One region of the Micromonospora sp. NPDC047670 genome, then DNA from elsewhere that is predicted to be linked to it. Evidence: riboswitches for the same ligand, from Rfam matches in the RefSeq annotation. Region 1 holds a riboswitch; each other region holds the start of a gene.
What was found. A riboswitch is a leader RNA that binds a small molecule or an ion and turns the genes downstream of it on or off. The one in region 1 is predicted to bind cobalamin.
Positions count from the first base shown of each region.

Region 2: linked by a shared signal. The riboswitch ahead of ACGF7U_RS02190 (ABC transporter substrate-binding protein) and the one ahead of cobN (cobaltochelatase subunit CobN) in region 1 are both predicted to bind cobalamin.
Region 3: linked by a shared signal. The riboswitch ahead of bluB (5,6-dimethylbenzimidazole synthase) and the one ahead of cobN (cobaltochelatase subunit CobN) in region 1 are both predicted to bind cobalamin.

Region 1 is NZ_JBIDDA010000008.1:148,345-156,076, forward strand. It holds gene ACGF7U_RS20700 (serine hydrolase domain-containing protein) at 1-684, opposite strand, end outside; gene ACGF7U_RS20705 (sensor histidine kinase) at 794-1,936, shown strand; gene ACGF7U_RS20710 (response regulator) at 1,929-2,585, shown strand; cobalamin riboswitch at 2,925-3,054, shown strand; gene cobN (cobaltochelatase subunit CobN) at 3,407-7,075, shown strand; partial or broken gene ACGF7U_RS20720 (VWA domain-containing protein) at 7,164-7,732, shown strand, end outside.
Region 2 is NZ_JBIDDA010000001.1:460,368-468,099, reverse strand. It holds gene ACGF7U_RS02205 (hypothetical protein) at 1-291, opposite strand, end outside; gene ACGF7U_RS02200 (ABC transporter ATP-binding protein) at 335-1,102, opposite strand; gene ACGF7U_RS02195 (FecCD family ABC transporter permease) at 1,102-2,172, opposite strand; gene ACGF7U_RS02190 (ABC transporter substrate-binding protein) at 2,178-3,191, opposite strand; cobalamin riboswitch at 3,220-3,402, opposite strand; gene ACGF7U_RS02185 (ABC transporter ATP-binding protein) at 3,663-4,376, opposite strand; gene ACGF7U_RS02180 (ABC transporter ATP-binding protein) at 4,373-5,392, opposite strand; gene ACGF7U_RS02175 (ABC transporter permease) at 5,389-6,258, opposite strand; gene ACGF7U_RS02170 (ABC transporter permease) at 6,251-7,297, opposite strand; gene ACGF7U_RS02165 (ABC transporter substrate-binding protein) at 7,267-7,732, opposite strand, start outside.
Region 3 is NZ_JBIDDA010000001.1:91,251-98,982, reverse strand. It holds gene ACGF7U_RS00475 (type II secretion system F family protein) at 1-167, shown strand, start outside; gene ACGF7U_RS00470 (type II secretion system F family protein) at 262-1,131, shown strand; gene ACGF7U_RS00465 (hypothetical protein) at 1,158-1,361, shown strand; gene ACGF7U_RS00460 (TadE family protein) at 1,371-1,895, shown strand; gene ACGF7U_RS00455 (TadE/TadG family type IV pilus assembly protein) at 1,880-2,359, shown strand; gene ACGF7U_RS00450 (pilus assembly protein TadG-related protein) at 2,356-2,796, shown strand; partial or broken gene ACGF7U_RS00445 (LysM peptidoglycan-binding domain-containing protein) at 2,811-3,890, shown strand; gene ACGF7U_RS00440 (Rieske 2Fe-2S domain-containing protein) at 4,265-5,104, opposite strand; gene bluB (5,6-dimethylbenzimidazole synthase) at 5,382-6,011, opposite strand; cobalamin riboswitch at 6,047-6,247, opposite strand; gene ACGF7U_RS00430 (DMT family transporter) at 6,361-7,278, shown strand; gene ACGF7U_RS00425 (dihydrolipoyl dehydrogenase family protein) at 7,319-7,732, opposite strand, start outside.

The sequences.
Region 1 (7,732 bases):
TGCGCTCGGCGGCAGCTCGCGGGCGACGTCCAGGGTGCGGCTGTCGGCCATGCCGAGCGGCGCGAAGACCCGCGTCCGCAGGTACTCGTCGAACGGCAGCCCGCTGACCACCTCCACCAGGCGCGCGGCCACCTGGAAGTTCGGGTTGTGGTACTCCCATCTCGTGCCGGGGTCGGCGGCCAGCCGCGCCGTGCGCATCCCCGCCACGGCCTCCCGCAGCGAACCCGGCTGCCGCCTGCTGAACGCGGGAAACGTCGTGTCGGACATGCCGGAGGTCTGGTCCAGCAGCTGCCGCACGGTGATCGTCGCCGCGCGGGGGTCGGCCATCGTGAACTCGGGCAGGTGCCGGTGGACCGGGCCGTCGAGCCGGATCCGCCCCGCCTCCACCAGCTGCAGCACGGCGAGGGCGGTGAACGACTTGCTCACCGACGCCACGGCCATCGGGGTGTGCGCGGTGACCGGGTCGCCGGCCGGGGTGTGGCCGTACCCGGCGGCGTGCACCACGGCCGTCCCCCGGGTGACGGCGACCGCGACGCCGGGCAGGCCGGTCTCCTCGCGGTACTCGCGGACGAGGGCGTCGACGGCGCCGGCGTCGATCCCCGCCGGAGGGTCGACCGGCGGCGCCGGGGTCGGCGCGGCGGCGAGCGCCACCGCACCCGCCAGGACGAGAAGTCGCGTGATCATGAACGGAGTCTCGGCCGCCGGGGCGTCCCCGCACGTCGGACCGCGGTCGGGCGCGGGCGTCGGACCGTGGTCCGATGCCCCGGGCCGCACCCGTGGATACGGTGTGCTGGTGGTCACCTGGGAACGGCTCGGGCCGCGGCGGCTGACGGCGCTCGACGCGCTGCCGGGGGTCGCCCTCGTGCTCCTGACGGCGGTCCGGACGCCCGCGCCGCTCGCCGTGGGCCTGGCCCTGCTGTTCGGGCCGCCGCTGGCCGTGCGCCGCCGCCGGCCGGTGCCGGTGCTCGTCGTCGTGGCGATCGCCGGGTCGGTGGCGGCCGCCGTCGGCACCGCCGGTGAGGCCGTGGTGTTCGCGATCGCGTACGCGCTCTGGCCGGTCGCCCTGTCCGCCCCCACCCGGCGGGCCGTGTCGGCGCTCGCCGGGGTCGCCGCGGCCGTCACGGCCGCGGCGGTGGTGGGCGCGACGGTCCCCGGACTGCCGGTCGTCCCGACCCCGGCGGGACAGGAGTCGTTCGCCGCCACCCCGGTGCCGGTCCTGCTCTACGCCGCGACCGTCCTCGCCGGCTCGTGGGCGCTGGCCCGCGCGGTACGCGCCCGGCGGCGGCACGCCGCCCAGGTCGCCGAGCTGCGCGCCGGCCGGGCGGTGGCCGAGGAACGGCTGCGCATCGCCCGCGACATCCACGACGTGGTCGGGCACAGCCTCAGCCTCATCGCGATGAAGGCGGCGGTCGCGAACCACCTCGCGGAGAGCCATCCCGGACAGGGCCGGGCGGCGCTGGCGGCGATCGAGCGGGTCAGCCGGACGGCCCTCGACGACGTCCGGGTCGTGCTCGGCGCCCTGCGCGACCCGGCCGACACCGCACCGAGCTTCACCGAACTCGACCGGCTGGTCGGGGACGTCCGTGCCGCCGGCGTCACCGTCGACGTCGACCGGGCGGCCGACCTGTCGCGGGTGCCGGCGGCCGTGCGGGCCTCGGCGTACCGCATCGCGCAGGAGGCGCTCACCAACGTGCTGCGCCACGCCGGCCCGGCGCGCTGCCGGCTCACCGTCGCGACCGAGCCCGGGGCGCTGAGCGTCGCCGTCGTCGACGACGGACGGGCGGGGCGCGGGTTGGGACCCGGCCACGGCCTGCGGGGGATGCGCGAACGGGCGGCGATGCACGGCGGCACCCTGGAGGCCGGCCGCGCGCCTGGCGGCGGGTTCGCCGTCCGCGCCCGGCTGCCGTTCACCCCGGCGGTGCCGGACGATGGGTGAGCCGGTGCGCGTGCTCCTGGCCGACGACGAGGCGCTGCTGCGCGGCACCCTCCGCCTGCTGGTCGACGCCACCCCCGGCATGACGGTGGTGGCCGAGGCGGGCACCGGGCGCGAGGCCGTCGAGCTCGCGAGGACACACTCGCCCGACGTGGTCCTGATGGACGTCAGGATGCCCGAAATGGACGGCATCACCGCCACCGGGCAGGTCACCGCTGGCCGGGACGCGCCCCGGGTGCTCGTCCTCACCACGTTCGACCTCGACGAGTACGTGTACCGGGCGCTGCGGGCCGGGGCGAGCGGCTTCCTGCTCAAGGACACCCCGCCCGTACGGCTGCTCGACGCGATCAGGGTGGTCGCCGCGGGCGAGGCGTTGCTGGCCCCGAGCGTCACCCGCCGGCTCATCGCCGAGTTCGTCCGCACGCCGGCGGCGCGCCGGGCGCCGGGGAGGCTCGACGGGGTGACCCCGCGGGAACGGGACGTGTTGACGTTGATCACCCGAGGGCTCTCCAACGCCGAGATCGAGCAGCACCTGCACCTCAGCCGGGGCACCGTCAAGACGCACATCGGCCGCCTGATGACGAAGCTGGCCGCCCGTGACCGGGCGCAACTGGTGATCGCGGGCTACGAATCGGGGCTCGCCGACCGGTGAGAAGTGGCATCGGCAGCCGTGAACGCCGCGACCCGTGCCGGCGGCGGGTGCCGGATCCCCGTACGCCGGAGCACCCCTGGTGGGAAGGCGGAACGACCCCGGTACGCCCGGCGCGGGCGGGGGCGGAAGGGCGCGGCGCGGGCGGGCCGTTCCCCGTTGCGCGTCGTCGGTTCCCGGCCCGACGGGAATTGCCGACCGATCGACCGACGACACTGCCTGAACGGGCGCGGTCGAACGGTTGATCGCCGTCCGTCGATCGAGTGGGGGCCTCCCGCCCGGGTGGGGTGACGTTGACCGGCTGCCCGGGGGTGTGGCAGCATTCGCGGCCTGACGGCAGTGAAGGAAGCCGGTGCGATTCCGGCGCGGTCCCGCCACTGTCACCGGGGAGCGATCCCCCCTCGTGAGTCACGGCCGTGCGTGCGCGGTTGGAAGACCGGGGGTGAGCGTCGATCCGGGAGCCAGGATACTTCGGCCGTCGGGAGTGACCCCAGGGCGTGGACACCCGAGGAGGACCCGATGACGCACCCCGTCTCCGCCGTCGACGACCATCGTCGCATCGTGCCCCGGCGCGACAGCGCGCCGCCGAGCAGCCGCAGCTCCGCAGCCCCGTCCGGCCGTCGCGCCACGCGCCCGGCCCGGCGTGGTGTGCCCACCCCCGGCCGCCGCGCCGCCCGTCCCTGACGCCCGTACCGCGCCGCCCGATCCCGCCGGCCCGCCGGTGAGCCGCGTCCCGGCCCGCCGGAACCGCTGAACCGCGCCCACCCCTCGCCTCGCCCCGGTCGTCCCCGCGCCGGCCCGGGCGTCACTCTCCGGAGCTGTCCGTGCGCATCCTGCTGTTGTCCACCGCCGACACCGACCTGCTCGCCGCCCGCGCCAGCGGCGCCGACTACCGGCTCGCCAACCCCGCCCGGGTCGCCGCCGACGACGTGCCGGCGCTGCTCGACGGCGCCGACCTCGCGGTCGTACGCCTGCTCGGCGGCCGGCAGGCGTGGCCGGACGGGCTCGCCACGGTCCTCGCCTCCGGCGTGCCGACGGTCGTGCTCAGCGGCGAGTCCCTGCCGGACGCGCAGCTGATGGCGGCCTCCACCGTCCCCGCCGGCGTGGCCACCCAGGCGCTGGCCTACCTGGTCGAGGGCGGGCCGGAGAACCTCGCCCAGCTCGCCCGCTTCCTCTCCGACACGGTGCTGCTCACCGGCGAGGGGTTCGCCCCGCCCGCGCCCACCCCGACGTACGGCGTCCACGGCGACCGCCCGGCGCATCCCGAGCGGCCGACGGTCGGGATCGTCTTCTACCGGGCGCACGCCCTCGCCGGGAACACCGGGTTCGTCGACGCCCTCGCCGACGCGGTCGACGCGGCCGGCGGCAACCCGCTGCCCATCTTCTGCGGCTCGCTGCGCGGCCTCACCGCCGGCGCGGGGCCGCTCGGGCTCTTCGCCCGCTGCGACGCCCTGCTGGTCACGGTGCTCGCCGCCGGCGGCACGGTCGCCGCGGACGCCTCGGGCGGGGGCGACGAGGACGCCTGGGACGTGGGCGCCCTCGCCGCCCTCGACGTGCCGGTGATCCAGGCGCTCTGCCTCACCAGCACCCGTGAGCAGTGGGCCGCCAGCGACGCCGGGCTGTCCCCGCTGGACGCCGCGATGCAGGTGGCCATCCCCGAGTTCGACGGCCGGATCGTCACCGTTCCGTTCTCGTTCAAGCGGATCGACGCCGACGGGCTCTCCAGCTACGTCGCCGACCCGGAACGGGCCGCCCGGGTCGCCGGCATCGCCGTGCGGCACGCCCGGCTGCGGCACGTGCCCAACGCCGACAAGCGCCTCGCCGTCGTGCTCAGCTCCTACCCGACCAAGCACTCCCGGGTCGGCAACGCCGTCGGACTGGACACCCCGGCCTCGGCGGTCCGGCTGCTCGCCGCGCTGGCCGAGGCCGGCTACCACCTCGGCGACGCCCCGGTGCCCGACGACGGCGACGCGCTCATCCACGCGCTCATCGCCGCCGGCGGACACGACGTCGAGTGGCTCACCCCCGAACAGCTCGCCGCCGCCGAGGCGCGGGTGCCCGGGGAGGTCTACCGGCGCTGGTTCGACCAGGTGCCGGCGGAGCTGCGGGAGCGGATGCTCGCCCACTGGGGGGAGCCGCCCGGCGGGCTCTACACCGACGACGGGGACATCGTGCTCGCCGGGCTGCGCTTCGGCAACGTGGTGCTGCTGATCCAGCCGCCGCGCGGCTTCGGGGAGAACCCGATCGCCATCTACCACGACCCGGACCTGCCGCCGAGCCACCACTACCTGGCCGCGTACCGCTGGCTGGCCGCGCCGGCCGCCGACGGCGGCTTCGGCGCGGACGCGGTGGTGCACCTGGGCAAGCACGGCACCCTGGAGTGGCTGCCCGGCAAGGGCCTCGGGCTGGCCGCCGACTGCGCCCCCGACGCCGTCCTCGGCGACCTGCCGCTGGTCTACCCGTTCATCGTCAACGACCCCGGCGAGGGCACCCAGGCCAAGCGCCGGGCGCACGCCGTCGTCGTCGACCACCTGGTGCCGCCGATGGCCCGCGCCGAGACGTACGGCGACCTGGCGAAGCTGGAGCAGCTCCTCGACGAGTACGCCACCGTGCAGGCGCTCGACCCGGCCAAGGTGCCCACCGTGCAGGCCCAGATCTGGCAGCTCGTCCGCGCCGCCGAGCTGCACCACGACCTGCACACCGAGGACATGCCCGCCGCCGACGACTTCGACGACTTCGTGCTGCACCTCGACGGCTACCTCTGCGAGGTCAAGGACGTGCAGATCCGCGACGGCCTGCACATCCTGGCCGCCGCGCCCACCGGCGAGCCCCGGGTCAACCTCGTCCTCGCCGTGCTGCGGGCCCCGCAGGTCTGGGGCGGCGCCCGCGCCCTGCCCGGCCTGCGCCAGGCCCTCGCCGCCGCGTACGGGCTGGACGAGCAGGCGCTGCTCGCCGAGCCGGGACAGCGACTGGCCCTGCCCGGGGCGCTGACCGAGGCCGTCGACGGGCCGGCCGGCACCGCCGCCGACGCCGTCGACCTGATCGAGGCCCTCGCGCGCCGGCTGGTCGTCGGCATGGAGACCCTCGGCTGGGACGCCGACAAGGTCGACGCGGTGGTCGAGGAGGTCACCGGCCGGGCCGTCCCGGACGCCGCCGCCGTGCTCCGCTTCGCCGCCACCGAGCTGGTGCCCCGGCTGGACCGCACGACCGACGAGATCGACCGGGTGGTGGGCGCCCTCGACGGGCGGTTCGTGCCGCCGGGCCCGTCCGGCTCGCCCACCCGGGGCCTGGTCAACGTGCTCCCCACCGGCCGGAACTTCTACTCCGTGGACCCGAAGGCCATCCCCAGCCGCAACGCCTGGGACGTCGGGGTCGCGCTCGCCGACTCGCTGCTCGCCCGGCACCTCGCCGACACCGGCGAGTACCCGCGCTCCGTCGGCCTCACCGTCTGGGGCACCAGCGCCATGCGCACCCAGGGCGACGACATCGCCGAGGTCCTGGCGCTGCTCGGCTGCCGCCCGACGTGGGACGACCGCTCCCGCCGGGTCACCGGGGTCGAGGTGGTGCCGACGGCCGAGCTGGGCCGTCCCCGCGTCGACGTGACGGTGCGCATCTCCGGCTTCTTCCGGGACGCCTTCCCGCACGTGGTCGCGCTCATCGACGACGCGGTGCGGCTGGTGGCCGCCCTGGACGAGCCCGCCGAGGAGAACTTCGTGCGCGCGCACGTCGCCGCCGACCTCGCCGAGCACGGCGACGAGCGACGGGCCACCGCCCGCGTCTTCGGCTCGAAGCCGGGCGCGTACGGGGCCGGGCTCCTGCCGCTGATCGACGCCCGCAACTGGCGCAGCGACGCCGACCTCGCCGAGGTGTACGCCGTGTGGGGCGGCTACGCCTACGGCCGGGGGCTGGACGGGCGGGAGGCGCGCGCCGACATGGAACGCTCCTTCGCCCGGATCGCGGTGGCGGTGAAGAACCAGGACACCCGCGAGCACGACATCGTCGACTCCGACGACTACTTCCAGTACCACGGCGGGATGGTGGCGATGGTCCGCCACCTCACCGGCGCGTCCCCGGCCGCGTACGTGGGGGACTCGGCGATGCCGCACGACGTGCGCACCCGCACCCTCGGCGAGGAGACCCGCCGGGTGTTCCGGGCCCGGGTGGTCAACCCGAAGTGGATCGCCGCGATGCGCCGGCACGGCTACAAGGGCGCGTTCGAGCTGGCGGCCACCGTGGACTACCTGTTCGGCTACGACGCCACCGCCGGCGTCGTCGACGACTGGATGTACGAGCACCTGGCCGCCGCGTACGTCTTCGACGAGACCACCCGGGAGTTCCTGGAGCAGTCGAACCCGTGGGCGCTGCGCGGCATCACCGAGCGGCTGCTCGAGGCGGCCGACCGGGGCCTGTGGGCCGCCCCCGACCCGACCACCCTGGACCGGCTGCGGGAGGCGTACCTGGCCAGCGAGGGCGACCTGGAGGACCGGCAGTGAGCGCGAGGAGTGAGCCGGTTCTGCGAGCCCCGCAGTCGCGAACGGAGGCGAGGCAGTGAGCACCTACCCGTTCAGCGCCGTGCTGGGCATGGACGACATGCGGCTCGCCCTGCTGCTCAACGCGGTCTCCCCGGCGATCGGCGGGGTGCTCGTCCGCGGCGAGAAGGGCACCGCCAAGTCGACGGCCGTACGGGCCCTGGCCGCGCTGCTGCCGCCCGTGGACCGGGTGGCCGGGTGCCGCTTCGCCTGCGACCCCGCCGCCCCCGACCCGTCCTGCCCGGACGGCCCGCACCCCGACGCGCCGGCCGCCGAGCGACGTCCCGCCCGGCTGGTGGAACTGCCGGTCGGCGCCGCCGAGGACCGGGTGGTCGGCTCGCTCGACCTGGAGAAGGCGCTCGGCGCGGGCGTCCGTGCCTTCGAGCCCGGCCTGCTCGCCGCCGCCCACCGCGGCGTGCTCTACGTCGACGAGGTCAACCTGCTCCACGACCACCTGGTCGACCTGCTCCTCGACGCGGCCGCGATGGGCCGCTGCCACGTGGAGCGCGAGGGCGTCTCGGTCAGCCACGCGTCGCGGTTCCTGCTGGTCGGCACGATGAACCCGGAGGAGGGGGAGCTGCGCCCGCAGCTGCTGGACCGGTTCGGGCTCACCGTGGAGGT
Region 2 (7,732 bases), on a different contig from region 1:
GCCGGCGCGCACCCAGGCGGCGATGTCGTCGAGCACCGAGTCGTGCAGGACCAGGCCGAACCAGACCGGCCGCGCACCGGCGCGCCGCGCCGCCGACGCGGGGTGGACGACGACCAGGTTGGACTGCGCGCAGAGGTCGAGGCACGCGCTGACCCGTACCCGGTGGGGCGCCGGCAGCGCGGCGCGCAGTCGTCGCAGTTGTGCGTCGTGGTCGACGGCGGGGTGCTTGCGAGCACTGCCGCAGCAGCAGTCCCGGCACACGGTGACCAGGCAGCCCGGCGCGGCGGTCATGGCGGACTCCTTCGTTCCCGGTCGCGACGACGGCACGTGCTGGTCACGACGCGGGCGGGTGGTAGGTGATGGTGGGCCGTCCGGTCGTCGGGTGCGTCGCGACGTCGGCGTGGACGTCGTACACGTCGGCGAGCAGCCGCAGGGTGAGGACCTCGGCGGGCGGGCCGGCGGCGACGACCCGCCCGGCGGCCAGGACGACCACCGTGTCGCAGAACATGGCGGCGAGGTTGAGGTCGTGCAGCGCGGCCAGCGTGGTGACCCCGGACCGGCGGACCAGGTGCAGCAGGTGCAACTGGTGACCGATGTCGAGGTGGTTGGTGGGCTCGTCGAGCAGCAGCAGGCGCGGTTGCTGGGCGAGCGCGCGAGCCAGTTGGACCCGCTGCCGTTCGCCGCCGGAGAGGGTCTGCCAGCGGCGGTCGGCGTACCCGTCGAGGTCCACCCGGGCCAGCGCGTCGGCGGCGGCGGCGCGGTCGGCGGCGCTGTCCGACCACCGCGAGCGGCGGTGCGGGGTGCGGCCGAGCAGCACCACCTCCCCGACGGTGAGGTCCACGTCGGTGTCGGCGTGCTGGGCGAGCAGCGCGGCGCGACGGGCCAGCGCGGAGCGGGGCAGGGTGGCGACGTCGTCGCCGCCGACGGTGACGCGGCCGCTGTCCGGCGCGGCGAGCCGGGCGACGATCCGCAGCAGCGTGCTCTTGCCGCAGCCGTTGGGGCCGAGCAGCCCGACGAGGCTGCCCGTCGGCACCGCGCAGGTGACGCCGTCGAGGATCGGCCGGGCCGCGACGGCCCAGGACACTCCGGTGACGGTGAGCATCAGTCGCGCCCCTTCCGGCGGTGCAGCAGCACCACGAAGGCGGGCACCCCGAGCAGCGCGGTCAGCACGCCGACCGGCAGTTCCCGGGGCGCGAACAGGGTCCGCGCGGCGGTGTCCACCCAGATCAGGAAAATCGCGCCGGCGAGGACGACGGCGGGCAGCAGGCGCCGGTGGTCCGGGCCGGTGAGGAACCGGGCGGCGTGCGGCAGGATCAGCCCGACGAAACCCACCGCGCCACTGACGGCGACCAGCACCGCGGTGAGCAGCGCGGCGCCGACCAGCAGCAGCCAGCGGACCCGGGTGACGGACACGCCGAGGGTCGACGCCGCGTCCTCGCCGAAGGCGAAGGCGTTGAGCGCGCGGGCGTGTGCCGCCACGAGGGTGAGCACTGCGACCAGGACCGGCCCGGCCCAGGCCAGGGCGGTCCAGTCGACGCGGGCCAGCGATCCGGAGAGCCAGAAGGTGATGCTCTGGGTGGCGTGCGGGTCCGCGACCCAGATGATGACGAACGACGTCGCCGCCCCGCACAGCTGCGCGACGGCGACCCCGGCCAGCACCACCCTGGCGGGTGCCAGCGCGGCCCGCCGGCCGGCCACCCCCGCCACGACGGCGAACGCGGCCAGCGCCCCGGCGAAGGCACCACCGGTGAGCGTGGCGACCCCACCACCGACGCCGAGCACCAGCACCGCGACCGCCCCGAGCGACGCCCCGGAGGAAACCCCGAGCAGGTACGGGTCGGCCAACGGGTTACGGGTGACGGTCTGCATCACCGCCCCGGCGGCCGCCAGCCCGGCCCCCACCACGGCGGCGCCGAGCACCCGGGGCAGGCGCAGCCGCCAGACGACGTGTTCGCGCAGCAGCGGCACGTCGACGTCGGCCAGGCCCAGGCGGTCGGCCACGACCGCCCAGACCGTCGACACAGGAATGTCGGCCGGCCCGACGGTGACGGCCGTGCCGATCGACACGACCAGACCCGCCAACAGCGCGACCAGCAGCGCGACCGTCCCGGCCGGGCGGGCACGCCGGGAGGCGACGGCGCCGACGGCTGCCGCGGCGGTGCGGCGGGCCACGGCGGTCAGCGGCCCGCGCGGGCGGGCAGCCGCGCCACTCCCGCGACGAGCGCCTCGATGCCCAGCACCGCCCGCACCCCGGCGGTGGTGGACGAGAACGGGATGACGACGAACCGTTGCCCCGCCACCGCGGGCAGCTCCCGGAGAGTGGCGTGCCGGGCCAGGAACGCCCTCTTCGCGGCGGCCGGGTCCCAGGCCGCGTCGACCAGCACGATCGCGTCGGGGTTGCGGGCGATGACGCTCTCCCAGCTGGTGTCGGCCCAGGCGCCGGCGAGGTCGTCGAACGCGTTGCCGACCCCGACCGCCGACATGATCATGTTGGGACCGCCGCAGCAGGCGCCCACGCTCGGCGCGTCGGTGCGGGCGTCCCACCAGAGGAGGGAGACGTCCCATGCGCCGCCGAGGCTCGCGGCAGCGGCGGCGATCCGGGCCCGATGGTCGGCGACGAGCTTCTCGGCCCGCTCGGGGACCCCGAAGACGGCGGCGATGTCGCGGATCTCGGCGAACACGTCCTCGACCGTCAGTCTCGCCGGCCGGTGCTGCCCCGGGCACCCGGCGGGTGAGAGGTAGGTGCCGATGCCGAGCGCCGCCAGCGCCGCGCGGTCACCGACACCCTCGTCGCCGAAGGCGCTGTGGAACGACGCGTAGACGAAGTCCGGTGCCGCCTCCAGCAGGGTCTCCTTCCCCGGATACTCCTCGGACAGCACCGGCACCGAGGCGTACGCGGCGGTGTGCTCGGGCAGGATCGCGTCGTCGAGGTACGCCGTGCCGGCCAGGCGGTCGGCCAGCCCGAGCGCCAGCATGATCTCGGTGGCGGCCTGGTTCAGGGTCACCGCCCGCCGGGGTGGTCCGACGACGCCGACCGGCGTACCGCAGTTGGTCAGGGTGACCGACGCGGCCGAGGCCGGGGAGTTCGTGGCGGGGTCGTCCGCTGCGCAGCCGCCGGTCAGGACGAGCAGGACGGACAGGGGCGCGGCAACGCGCCGGGACAGGGTGGACCGCAGAGCGCGCACGCGCATCGGGACCGCCTTCCAGCACCTCGTGGACGGGTCATCGCAGTGCCGTGGCCGGTCTCCTGGCTGACGGGAGGTGCGTCCGTGGCCGGCCTTCCCAGGCGTGCAACGCCCAGTGACCTCTGACGACGAGGGCCGCGGACTTCCCGATCACAGTGGCGAGGGCCGCACCGGTCTTCCACCGGCTTCCCGAAACACCACGGCAGCGTCACCCTAGCCCGCGCCCGGCGCGGCCGTCACGGGTGACAGATGCCATAGGTGCGGGGCCGTATTACCACTGTGGACGGTCGCGGCCACGCGGCGCCTGGTAGGTGCCGCCCGGCGCGATGTTCGGTGGCGGGCAGCGGCGCGTCCGGGCGCCGAACTGGCCGGGCGGACGGGCGGCGGAACGGCCGGGGCGGCGGGCGGCATCCGGCACGCCGCATCCGGCCTGCGACGTGCGACGGACTGGCTGGCTGGCCGGGCGGCGGGCGGCGTTCAGGCTCCCGGCGGGGGCGGGAGGTCGACCACCCGGGTCGCCCAGCGGGCCATCAGGGCCGGGTCGTGCGTGATGAGCAGGACGCCGGCGCCGTGCTCTCGCTGGTAGTCGGTGATGACGGCGGCCAGGTGGGCCTGGGTGGAGGCATCGAGCATGGCGGTGGCCTCGTCGCAGAGCAGGTAGGCCGGCCGGTGCACGAGCGCCCGGGCCAGGCAGGCCCGTTGCAACTGCCCGTCGCTGACCGCGTGCGGGCGGCGGGCGAGCAGGTCCGGGGTGAGGCCGACGAGGTCCGCCAGCTCCACCGCCCGGGCCCGGGCCCGCTCCGCCGGTACGCCGGTGGCACGCAGCGGTTCCGCGACGACGTCGGCGAGGCTGAGGCGCGGGTCGGTGGCGGCGCGGGGGCTCTGGAACAGGATCGCGACCCGGGTGCGGACGGCGGCCGGCAGCCGGTGGCGGACGCCGGCGACCCGGTGGCCGTCGAGGGTGACGTGCCCGGCGTCGGGGGCGTGCAGCAGGGCGAGGACCCGGGCCAGGGTCGACTTACCGCTGCCCGAGGGCCCGTGCAGCCCGACCGTCTCGCCGGGGGCGACGTGCAGGTCGACGCGGTCGAGGACGCGCTGCCGGCCGTACGCGACGGTGACCTGATGGGCGGCGAGCCCCGTGCCGGTCGTGGCCGGTGCGGCGCTCCGGCCGCCGGCCGTGGCCGCGGTCATGCCGACACTCCGACGGGCAGCGGGTGGTGGCAGGCGACGTGGCCCGCGTCGTCCGGCCTCGGGGCGGGCGGTGTGCCGCAGGCGTCGGTGGCCCGGTCGCAGCGCGGGGCGAAGGCGCAGCCGGCGGGCAGGTCGGTGAGCATGGGCGGGTGGCCGGGCACGGGGCGGAACGCCCGCTCGGGCAGGGCGTCGAGCAGGCCCGCGGTGTAGGGGTGCGCGGGCGTCTCGAACAGCGCCCCGGTGGGTCGCCGCTCGACGATCCGGCTGGCGTACATCACGGCGACGGTGTCGGCGACCCGGCGGGCGGCGGCCAGGTCGTGGGTGATGAGCAGGACGGCGGCGCCGGCGTCGCAGCGGCGGCGCAGCAGGTCGAGGGTGTGGTCGACCAGGGGCCGGTCGAGGCCGGTGGTGGGTTCGTCGGCGAGCAGCAGCGGCGGGTCGGGGGCGAGGGCGAGGGCGGTGGCCAGGCGCTGCGCCATGCCGCCGGACAGCTCGTGGGGGTAGCGGTCGAGGTCGGCGGGGTCGAGGCCGACGTCGGCGGCGAGCCGGTCGGCGACCACGGGCGCGTCGCGCCGGGCGTGCCCGTGGGCGCGCAGGGTCTCTTCCAGCAGCCGCCGGCCGGTGCGTACGGGGGTCAGCGCGGTGGCGGGGCTCTGCGGCACCAGCCCGACGGCGCGGCCGCGTACGGCGCGGGCGAGGTGGCGCTCGGTGCAGCCGATCAGGTCGACCTGCTCCCCGCCGGGCGGGCGCAGCCGGGCGTGGCCCGTGACGGTGGCATTGCCGGGGAGCAGGCCGAGCAGGGCGTGGGCGAGCACCGACTTGCCGCAGCCGGACTCCCCCACCACGGCCAGGAGTTCGCCCGGGTGGACGGTCAGGCGCAGGTCGGTGACGGCCTGCACCACGGCGTCGCGGAGTTGGAAGCGGACGGTCAGCCCGTCGACGTCCAGCAGGGCCGGGCGTGGGCCGGACGTGGGGCCGGCGGTCGCGGCGGCGAGGTGCTCGCGGGTGGTGGTCACAGGTTCAGCTCCGCTCGTACGCGCGGGTCGAGGCGGTCGCGCCACCGGCCGGTGAGGGTGGCCAGGGCCAGCGTGACGACGACGAGCAGCAGGCCGGGCACGAGGCTGGCCCACCAGGCGCCGGTGAGCAGGGACCGCTGCCCATCGCTGATCATGTTGCCGGTCGAGGCCAGGTGCGGGGGCAGGCCGAGGCCGAGGAAGGACAGGGCGGTCTCGTGCCAGACGGCGTGCGGCACCATCAGCGTGGTCGCCAGGGCCAGCCGGGGCAGCACGTGCGGGAGCAGGTGCCGGGTGATCACCCGGGCGCGGCCGGCGCCGCCGGAGATCGCGGCGTCGACGAACGGCCGGGTGCGGAGGCTGAGCAGCTCCGACCTGACGATGCGGGCGGTGGAGAGCCAGTGCGTCAGCCCGATCGACAGGATCACCGCGCCCAGGCTCGGGCGCAGCATCGCGACGATGAAGATGCCCAGCAGCAGGTGCGGCAGCGCCGCGATCGTGTCGACCACCCGCATCAGCGCCCGGTCGACCCGGCCGCCGAGGGTGCCGGCCACCGCCCCGACGAGGCCGCCGATCACGGTGGCCACCAGCGCGGCGACCGCGCCGACGAGCAGGGAGACCCGCAGGCCGTAGAGGCTGCGGTGGGCCACGTCGCGGCCCAGGTCGTCGGTGCCGGCGGGGTGCGCGGGTGACGGTGCGAGCCGGGTACGGGCCAGGTCCACCGCGCTCTCGTCAAGCGGCCAGAGGGCGGGAGCGAGCAGGCAGGCGGCGACCGCGCCGACGAGCACGGCGGACGCGACGGCGGCACCGGCCCGGCCGGTACGCCGCCTCGGCCGCCGGACGCGGGCGGGCAGGGCGAGGTCAGTCATCGAGGCGTACCCGGGGATCGGCGGCGGCGTAGGCGAGGTCGGTGGCCAGGTTCGCGGCCAGCACCACGACGGTGGTGGCCAGGGTGGTCGCGGCCAGCAGCGGGAAGTCGCTGCCCAACGCGGCCTGCACCGTCACCGCGCCGAGGCCGGGCAGGGAGAACACGGTCTCCACCAGGACGGCGCCCCCGATCAGCTCCGGCAGGTGGGTGCCGACGAGGGTGAGGAACGGCAGCAGCGCGGTACGCAGGGCGTGGCCGAACAGGACGGTGCGGCCGGGCAGGCCCCGGGCCCGGGCGGCGAGGACGTGGTCGTCGCGGAGGCTCTCGGCGACGGCGTCGCGGATGAACAGGACGAACCACGGCGCCTGGGCGACCGCCAGCACCGCCACCGGTAGGACGAGGTGCCGGGCCACGTCGGCCGGGTCGGTGGTGGTGGCGGTGACGTCGGTCAGCCCGCCGGCCGGCAGCCAGCCCAGGGTGAGGGCGAACAGGGCGATCGCGGCCAGCCCCAGCCAGAACACCGGCATCGACTGCACCGCGTACGCGCCGGCGCGCAGCGCCCGGTCGAACCAGCCGCCACGCCGGTACGCGGCCAGGGTGCCCAGCAACAGGCTGGCCACGAGGACGAGGGCGAGGGCCGCGCCGACGAGCAGCAGGGTCCAGCCGGCGCGGGCGGCCAGCACGGAGGTGACCGGCTCGTGCCGGCTGGTCGACCAGCCCAGGTCGCCGCGGAGCAGGTTGCCCACCCAGCGCAGGTACTGCACCGGCAGCGGGTCGTCGACCCCCCAGTTGGCGCGGATCTGCGCCAGGTTCTCCTCGCTGGTGGTGAACGCCGCCGCGCCCGCGTACTGGTGGGCGGGGTCGATCGGCGAGGCCGCGCCGAGGGCGAACATGCCGACGCTGGTGGCGGCGAGGATGGGCACGGCCACCAGCAGCCGGCGGCCGACCACCGTCCCGGCTCCCGCCAGCCGTCGGCGGCGGCCGGCGGGGGTGGCCGGGGCGGGCGCGGTCACTGCCTGGTCCAGGTGTGGATGTTCCACCAGAGGCTGTTGGCCACGTCGTGCTCGTGCGGCTCCACCCGCGGCGTCACGCCGGCGACGCCGTCGCGCACGACGTACGTGTGCTGGAGGTAGGTGAGGAACACCCACGGCAGGTCGGCGGCCAACTGCTTCTGGAAGGTGGCGTACGCGGCCCTGCGGGCGGCCGGGTCGGCGTTGTCACGACCGTCCTGCAACGCCTTGTCCACGACGGCGGAGCGGTAGCTGCCGGGGTTGAAGAAGCCCTGGCCGGCGAAGGCGGAGCCGAAGAGCTTGTAGGAGACGAAGTCCGGGTCGTACGGCGTGCCGTAGCCCATGACCACGGCGTCGCTCTTCATCCGGGGGGTGATCGCGTCCCAGGTCAGCCCCTCCGGGGTGACCTTGATGCCGACCTTCTTCGCGTCGGCGGTCACCGCGAGGGCGAGTTCCTTGCGCAGG
Region 3 (7,732 bases), on a different contig from region 1:
TCAACACCGAGTACGTCAGCCCCTACGGCACGCCCTTCGGCCAGCTCGTGATGGCGGCCCTCGGCGCGGCGTTCGTCGGCCTGCTGGCCTGGGTGCGGTCCATGAGCCAGCCGCGCCGGCCGGCCCGCTTCCTGCCCGCCCCCGACCCGCAGGAGGTGCTGGCGTGACCACGTACGGGCAACGCGCGGGCGCCGCGGTCCACGTGCCGGCGCCGGCCCGGCGCGCCCCGGCCGACGTCGGGAACGGGAGGCCGGTCCCGTGATCCTCAACTGGCAGCTCGCGCTCGCCGTCAGCGGCGGGGCGACCGTCGGGCTGGGCGCCTTCCTGGTGGTCCGCGAGCTGGTGCCGGCCACCCCGGCGCTCGGGCCCGCGCTGCGCCGGCTGCACCAACCGCCGGGCGGCGGGCAGCTCACCACCCCCGCCGACCGGCGGCTGGAGTGGCTCACCGGGCTGTCCCGCTGGCTGCGGCCACCGCACCGGCAGCTCGCCCTGATCGACCGGAGCCCCGAGCAGTACGCCCTGTCGATGCTGCTCTCCGCGCTGATCGGGCTCGCCGCGCCGACGCTGCTCGGCGCCACCCTGTTCGCCGTCGGGGTCCGGCTGCCGGTGGTCGTGCCGGTGCTCGGCAGCCTCGGGCTGGCGCTGCTCTGCGCCCTGGCCGCGCACCGGGCCGTGCTCGACCGGGCGGACAAGGCCCGCGACGAGTTCCGCCAGGCCGTCTGCACCTACCTCGATCTGGTCGCGTTGCAGCTCTCCGCCGCCCACGGGCCGGTGCAGTCCCTGGAGCGGGCGGCCGCGGTCTGCGACGGCTGGGTCTTCGACCGCATCTCGGAGGCCCTGCGGATCGCCCAGATGCAGATGCACTCGCCCTGGGACGAGCTGCGCGACCTGGCCGAGCGCATCGGCATCCCGGAGCTGGGCGACGTCGGAGCCATCATGCGCGCCTCGGGCAGCGAGGGCGCGCAGGTGCACGAGACCCTGCGCAGCCGGGCCGACTCGCTGCGCGACCAGATCCGCACCGACAACCTGGCCCGTGCCGAGGGGGTGACCAGCCGGCTCGACATCCCCGGGGCGCTGCTCGTCTTCGTCCTGCTCGGCTTCGCCGTCTATCCGTTCATCGCCCGCCTGTGATCCGACCCCGAGAGAAGGAGCACGTCATGTCCGTCATCACCTACCTGCACGTCGCGCTGGCGGCGCGGCTGGCCGAGCTGCGCCGCGACGGCGACCGGGGCGACAGCCCCGTGCCCACCGCCGTGATCATCTTCGGCCTGGTCGCCGTCGCGATGGCGGTCACCGCCGCCGCCCTCGGCGCGGCCAACGACTGGATGGACAACATCCCGACCCACCAGGACCCGAAGTAACGCCGGGCCGTGCGCCGAGCAGACTCCGTACCGGGACGCCGGGTGGCCACCGCCGCCCGGCGTCCCGCCCTGGCCGCCGAGCGCCGCCCCGTCCCCGCCGGGGCCGGTCCCGGCGGCTGGCGTCCCGTCCCGGCCGTCGCCCGGCGCCTCGCGGCCGGCGGGGCCGACCGGGGCGCCAACCCCGTCGAGCTGGCGGTGGCGATGCCGGCGATCCTGCTGCTGCTCTTCGCCTCGATCCAGACCGCCGCCTGGTTCGTCGCCCGGTCCACCGCCCTGAACGCGGCGCAGAGCGCGGTCAACGCCCAGCGGCTGCACCAGGCGCCGCCCGGCGCCGGCGAGGCCCGGGCCACCACCTTCCTGCGCGCCGCGGGCGGCTGGCTCGTCGACTGGGACGACCCCGCCCCGAGCTGCCAGACCAGCGCCACCGAGGTGACCTGCACGGTGCACGGCCGCTCCCTGTCGGTCGTACCCGGGGTCGACTTCCCGGTGCGGCAGACCGCGCACGGGACGGTGGAACGGTGGACGACGCCGTGAGCCGTACCGCCGAGCGGGGCTCGGTCTCGATCGAGGTGGCGGTGCTCGCCCCGGCCTTCATCGCGCTGATCGTGCTGGCCGGCGTCGCCGGGCGTACCGCCGTGGCGGCCGAGGCGATCGACGCCGCCGCCCACGACGCGGCCCGCGCCGCCTCGATCTCCCGGGACGCCCGCACGGCCCGGGCGGAGGCCCGGGACGCGGCCCGCCGGCAGCTCGACTGGCGCGGCCTGGACTGCGTCGGCGCTCCGCAGGTGACCTTCAGCGGCGCGGTACGTGGTCGCGCCACCAGCTTCGACGCGGCGTTCCGCAGCCCGGCCGGGCAGGACGCCTCGGTCACCGTCCGGATCGCCTGCACGGTCTCCTACCAGGACCTGCGCCTGTCGGCCCTGCCGGGGATGCCGGCCGGCAGGCGGGTGTCGGCGAGCTTCACCTCGCCGCTGGACCGCTACCGGAGTCGGGGATGACCGCCCGTCACGGCCGGCCCGGCGGACGGGACGACGGGCGGGTGAGCGTCTTCCTCGCGGTGGCGATGGTGGGGGTCCTCGCCGTCATCGGCATGGCCTTCGACGGCGCGGGCCAACTGCGCACGTTGCAGCGGGCCGGCAACCTCGCGGCCGAGGCCGCCCGCGCCGGTGGCCAGGCCATCGACCGGGCCACCGCCATCGAGGGCGGGCCGACGCGGATCGACCGCCCGCAGGCCCGCCGGGCCGTCGCCGCCTACCTCGCCGCGGCCGGCGTCACCGGCCACGCCGTCAGCTTCCCGGTGGTCGACGGGGAGACCCGGGTCCGGGTACGGGTCACCGTCACGCACCACCGATCCATGCTCGGCCTGTTCGGCTTCGACGAGACCGTCACCGTCTCCGGCGAGGCGACCGCGCGGCCGCTCACCGGGGCACCGTAGGAAGGAAGGCAGCCATGGCCGCATCGGGGCGTTCCGCCGTACGGCGGACCGGACGCATCCTGACCGGGTTCGGCGCGCTCGTCGTGCTCTGCGCGGTGCTGGCCGGCGCGCCGGTGGCGCTGCTCGCCCTCGCCGGCAACCCGCTGCCCGACCACCTGCCCACCGTCGCGGAGATCGGCGCGACCCTGACCAGCCGCGACGACGGGCGGCTGTTCCTGCGCGCCCTGGCGCTGGCCGGGTGGTTCGGCTGGGCCACCTTCGCCCTCTCGGTGCTGGTGGAACTCTGCGCGCAGGCGCTGCGCCGGCCGGCGCCCCGGCTGCCCGGCATGAGCCGCCAGCAGCGGGCGGCCGCCGCGCTCGTCGGGTCGGTCGCGCTGATCGTCGCGGCCAGCCCGGCGGCGAGCGCGGCCACTGCGGTCGCCGGCCCGTACGCCCCGCCGGCGCCGACCACGGCGACCGCGGCGGCGGTCACGCCCCGGGCCGCCTGGCCGGACTCCGCCGCCCCGACCGTCCAGCCGGTCGCGGGCCGGGCCGGCCCGGTGACCCGCGCCGCCCCGGCGGTCCAGCCTGTTCCGGCGGACCCGGACGAAGACCCGGCGGTCTACCGGGTCGCCCGGGGCGACCACCTGGGCACCGTCGCCCAGCGCTACCTGGACGACTTCGGCGACTACCGCGAGCTGGCCGCGCTGAACCGGCTCGCCGACCCGGACCGGATCCACCCGGGCCAGTTGCTGAGGCTCCCGCAGGAGGCCGAGGACCGGGGTGCCCGCCGGCACGCCACCGGCCACCTCGTCGCCCGCCCCGCACCAACCGCCCCGGCCCCCCGGCCCGCGCCGGAACAGGCCGCGCCGGAACAGGCCGCGCCGGAGCGGCCGACGTCACCCCCGCCGGCGGAGGCCCCCGCGCCGCCGGCGGACGCGCCCGGCGACGACGGTCCGACGGTGACCGTCGGGGCGGCCCGGCCCGGCGAGCCCGACCGGGTGAACCGGCCGCTCGCGGTCTCCGCCGTCCTGGCGGTGGCGAGCATCGTCGGCGCGCAGATCGGCGCGGTCCTGGGCCTGCGCCGCCGCCCCGCCCCCGTACCGGCCGGCACCAGCACGGCACGCCGCTCAGGTGCCGGCGGCGGCGCGAGCAGCCACCGCGGGGCAAGCGGCCACGGCGGCGCAAGCGGGCACGGCGGCGCAAGCGGCCAGCACGGCGCGAGCGGGCACGGCGGCGCAAGCGGGCACGGCGGCGCAAGCGGCCAGCACGGCGCGAGCGGGCACGGCGGCGCGAGCGGGAACCGGCACGCCGGACCGGTGGTCGGTGCCCAGGCGCGGGCGCACGCCGACGCCACCCGGGAAGGCCCCGTCGGCCGCCACCGCCGCCCCTGACCCACGCCGGGACTCGCGCTCCGGCCAGGACGTTGCTGCGGGGCACGCCGATCAGGACGACAACGACGGCAGGCGGGAGGGTGCGGCGGGGGCGGTCAGGGGAGGCGGGTCTCCAGCATGCCGTTGACGATGCGGGTGGGCAGGACCTGCTGGTCGTTGCCGGACGGCCCGTGCACGACCTCGCCGCCGTTGAGCCGGAACGTGCTGCCGTGCCAGGGGCAGACCACGCACTCGTGCCCGTCGACCTCCCGCACCTCGCCCTCGCCGAGCGGGCCGCTCTGGTGCGGGCACCGCTCCAGCATCACGGTCACGTCGTCGCCGTGTCGGTAGAGGATCACCGAGACGTCGTCGACCTCCCGGGTGATCAGCTTCCGCTGCGGCAGAGTGGCCATGTCGGCGATCGAGTGCCAGCCGTCGCTCATCCGGTGCAGTTCGGAGATGCTCTGGTTGACCTGCGCGCCCTGCTTGTACGCCAGGTGTCCGCCGAGGTAAGCCCCCATGCTCGCGGCGCTGAGCCCGAGGAAACCCAGCGTACGGCCGAGGTTGTGCCGGCCGGACATCCGGGCGGCGACCGAGCCGGCGTAGAACGCCAGGCCCACGCTGTTGGAGGCGGCGTGCACCAGGCCGATCCGGCGCTGGTCGCGGGCGAGCGCCGCCCAGTCGTTGAGCCCGGCGACCGCCGCCGGCAGCGCGCTGACGGTGCCCACCGCGCAGAGCGTGGTGGCGGCCCTGCGCTGCCCCGGCATCAGGTCCAGCACCGCGGTGCTGATCCACGCGCCGACCGGCACCTGCACCATCGCGGGGTGCAACGGGTGCCCCAGCCAGACGCCGTGCAGCAGGTCACGGACCCGCTGCGGACGGAGGGTGGCCTGGACGGCGCGCTGCAACCGGTCGCCGATCCGGTCCAGCCCGGAGGCCTGCTCGATCTTCGTCATCAGTGCTCGCACCCGTACCGACTTCCCGGCAGGAGCGGCCGCAAACCGGTCGCCGGTGACGGATCCGCAGCGGTACGTGACGAGGCCCCTGCCGGCCCACAACCGGACGCGCCGCCCCCGAGGCGGTGAGGTCGGCGCCCGGCAGAGCCGAGAGGCGCAACTTCCCGGAAAGAGTGGCCTCGGCACGCCGGGAGGCGACTCTTTCCGGGAAGTTGCGCCGCCGGCCGCCTGCGTCCGCGCCGGCCGGGTCCGCCAGCCGGGTCCGCCGGTGGTTGGGTCAGGGGCCCGGGGGCGTCCAGCGGTCGTGGTGGATCGCCTCGGCCAGCGGGCGCTTCTGCCGCCAGCCGTGCCGGGCCAGGTCGGGCACGCGCTCGAAGTGGGTGACCGGGCCGACGCAGAGCCACGCCACCGGCCGTACGCCGTCGGGGATGCCGAGCAGGTCCGCCAGCCACGGCTCGCGGTAGAACGACACCCAACCGACGCCGAGCCCTTCGGCGGTCGCGGCCAGCCAGAGGTTCTGGATGGCGAGGCAGGCCGAGTAGAGCCCCGTGTCGGCGATGGCGTGCCGGCCGAGCACGGCGGGGCCGCCCCGGGCCGGGTCGTAGGTGACCACCACCGACAGGGTGGACTCCAGCACCCCGTCGATCTTGATGCGGGCGAACCGCTCGGCCGCCTCCCCCTCCAGCGTGGCGGCGAAGGTCTCCCGCTCGGTGTGGACGTGCTCGTGGAACCGGCGCCGCAGCTCCGGGTCCCGCACGACGATGAAGTCCCAGGGCTGGGAGTAGCCGACGCTCGGCGCCGCGTGCGCCGCCGCCAGCACGCGGTGCAGCGTCTCCTCGGGCACCGGCGCCCCGGTGAACTGGGCGCGTACGTCCCGGCGGCGGTGGATGACGTCGTACAGATCCAAGGCAGGCTCCCGCTGCGCTCGGCCCACGCTCCGGGCGTGGGCACCTGACGCGAGGCCGGTCTTCGGACTCCCGGATCGACGCCTGGCCGTCCGCCTTCCCGGCCCGTCCGGGCCAGTGGCTGCGCTCTCGCGCGTGGACGGTGGCTCCCCGGTCACCGCGGCGGGCCCGTGCCGGATTCGCACCGGCTTCCCGATTCTCCCCGCTCGCGCGGGGCACCTCACATGATCGTGCCGCCCGGCATGGTAGCGGGATCGGCGGCGCACCGCCGACGGGCGGGTGCCCGGCGTCGCCGGGGCGGGCGTGGAAATCCGGTCGCGCGGCGCGCCGTCCGCGAGCACCGTGGTCCGGGTGTACGCACTCGCCTCCCGCCCGCTGCCGGCCGGCCACCCGGCGGCCCGGCTGACCGTCGCCCTCGGCCGGCCCCGGGCCGTGCCGCCGCCCCTGCTGATGCTGCTGGGCATGCTCTCCACCCAGGTCGGGGCGGCCGTCGCCAAGCAGCTCTTCGGCAGCACCAGCGCCGGCGGTACGACCACGCTGCGGCTCGGCTTCGCCGCGCTGATCCTGCTGCTCGTCGCCCGGCCCGGGCTGCGGCTGGGCTGGCGCACCGCCGGCCTGGTCGGGGCGTTCGGGCTCACCCTGGCGCTGATGAACCTCGCCTTCTACGCGGCCCTGCACCGGGTGCCGCTCGGCGTCGCGGTCACCATCGGCTTCGCGGGGCCGTTGCTGGTGTCGCTCGCCGGCAGCCGCCGCCCCGCCGACGTGGCGTGGGCGGTCCTGGCCGGCGGCGGGGTGCTGCTGATCAGCGGGCTCGGCGGGACCGGGCTGGACCGGGTGGGGCTGCTGCTCTGCGTCGCCATCGCGGTCGGCTGGGCCGGGTACGTGCTGCTCGGCAAGGCGGTCAGCGCCCGCGTGCCGGGCAGCCGGGGTCTCGCGCTGGGGATGGCCGTCGCCGCACTGGCCGTACTGCCGTTCGGGGTCGCCGGCAGCGGCACGGCGCTGCTCGACCCGTGGACCCTCGCGCTGGGCGTCGCGGTGGCGCTGCTGTCGTCGGTGCTGCCGTACTCGGCGGAGTTGGCCGCGCTGCGCCGGATGCCGGCCCGGGTCTTCGCGATCCTGCTCAGCCTGGAGCCGGCGATCGGCGCGCTGGTCGGGCTGGTCCTGCTGGGCGAGGTGCTGGCCTGGCCGCAGGCGGTCGGGGTGGCCTGCGTGGTCGGCGCCGCGCTGGGCGCGACCCTGGTCCGCCCCCGACCGGCAGAGACACGCTGATCCCCTTGGGCCGACGGCGGCGGGATCCGCGCCCGGCCGCCTAGCGGAGGTTGCGCAGGGCGTCCTCGATCGCCCGGTGGAACGTCGGGTACGCGTAGATCATCTGCCGGAGCCGGCCGAGCGGCACGGCCGCGTGCACCGCCACCGCCAGCCCGGAGAGCACCTCGCCGCCGGCCGGGCCGACCGACGTCGCGCCGACCAGTACGCCCCGGTCGGCGTCGGCGACCAGCTTGACGAAGCCCTCGTTGCCGCTCTTGTGGATCCAGCCCCGCGCCGACGACGGCAGCTCGGAGAGGCCGACCTGCACGTTGATCCCCCGCTCGCGGGCCTGCCGTTCGGTGAGGCCGACCGCGCCGACCTCGGGGTCGGTGAAGGTGACCCGGGGCAGCGCGCGGTAGTCGGCGCGCGGCACCGCGCCGGCGGAACCGTCCGCCCCGGCGGCGCCCGACGCGCC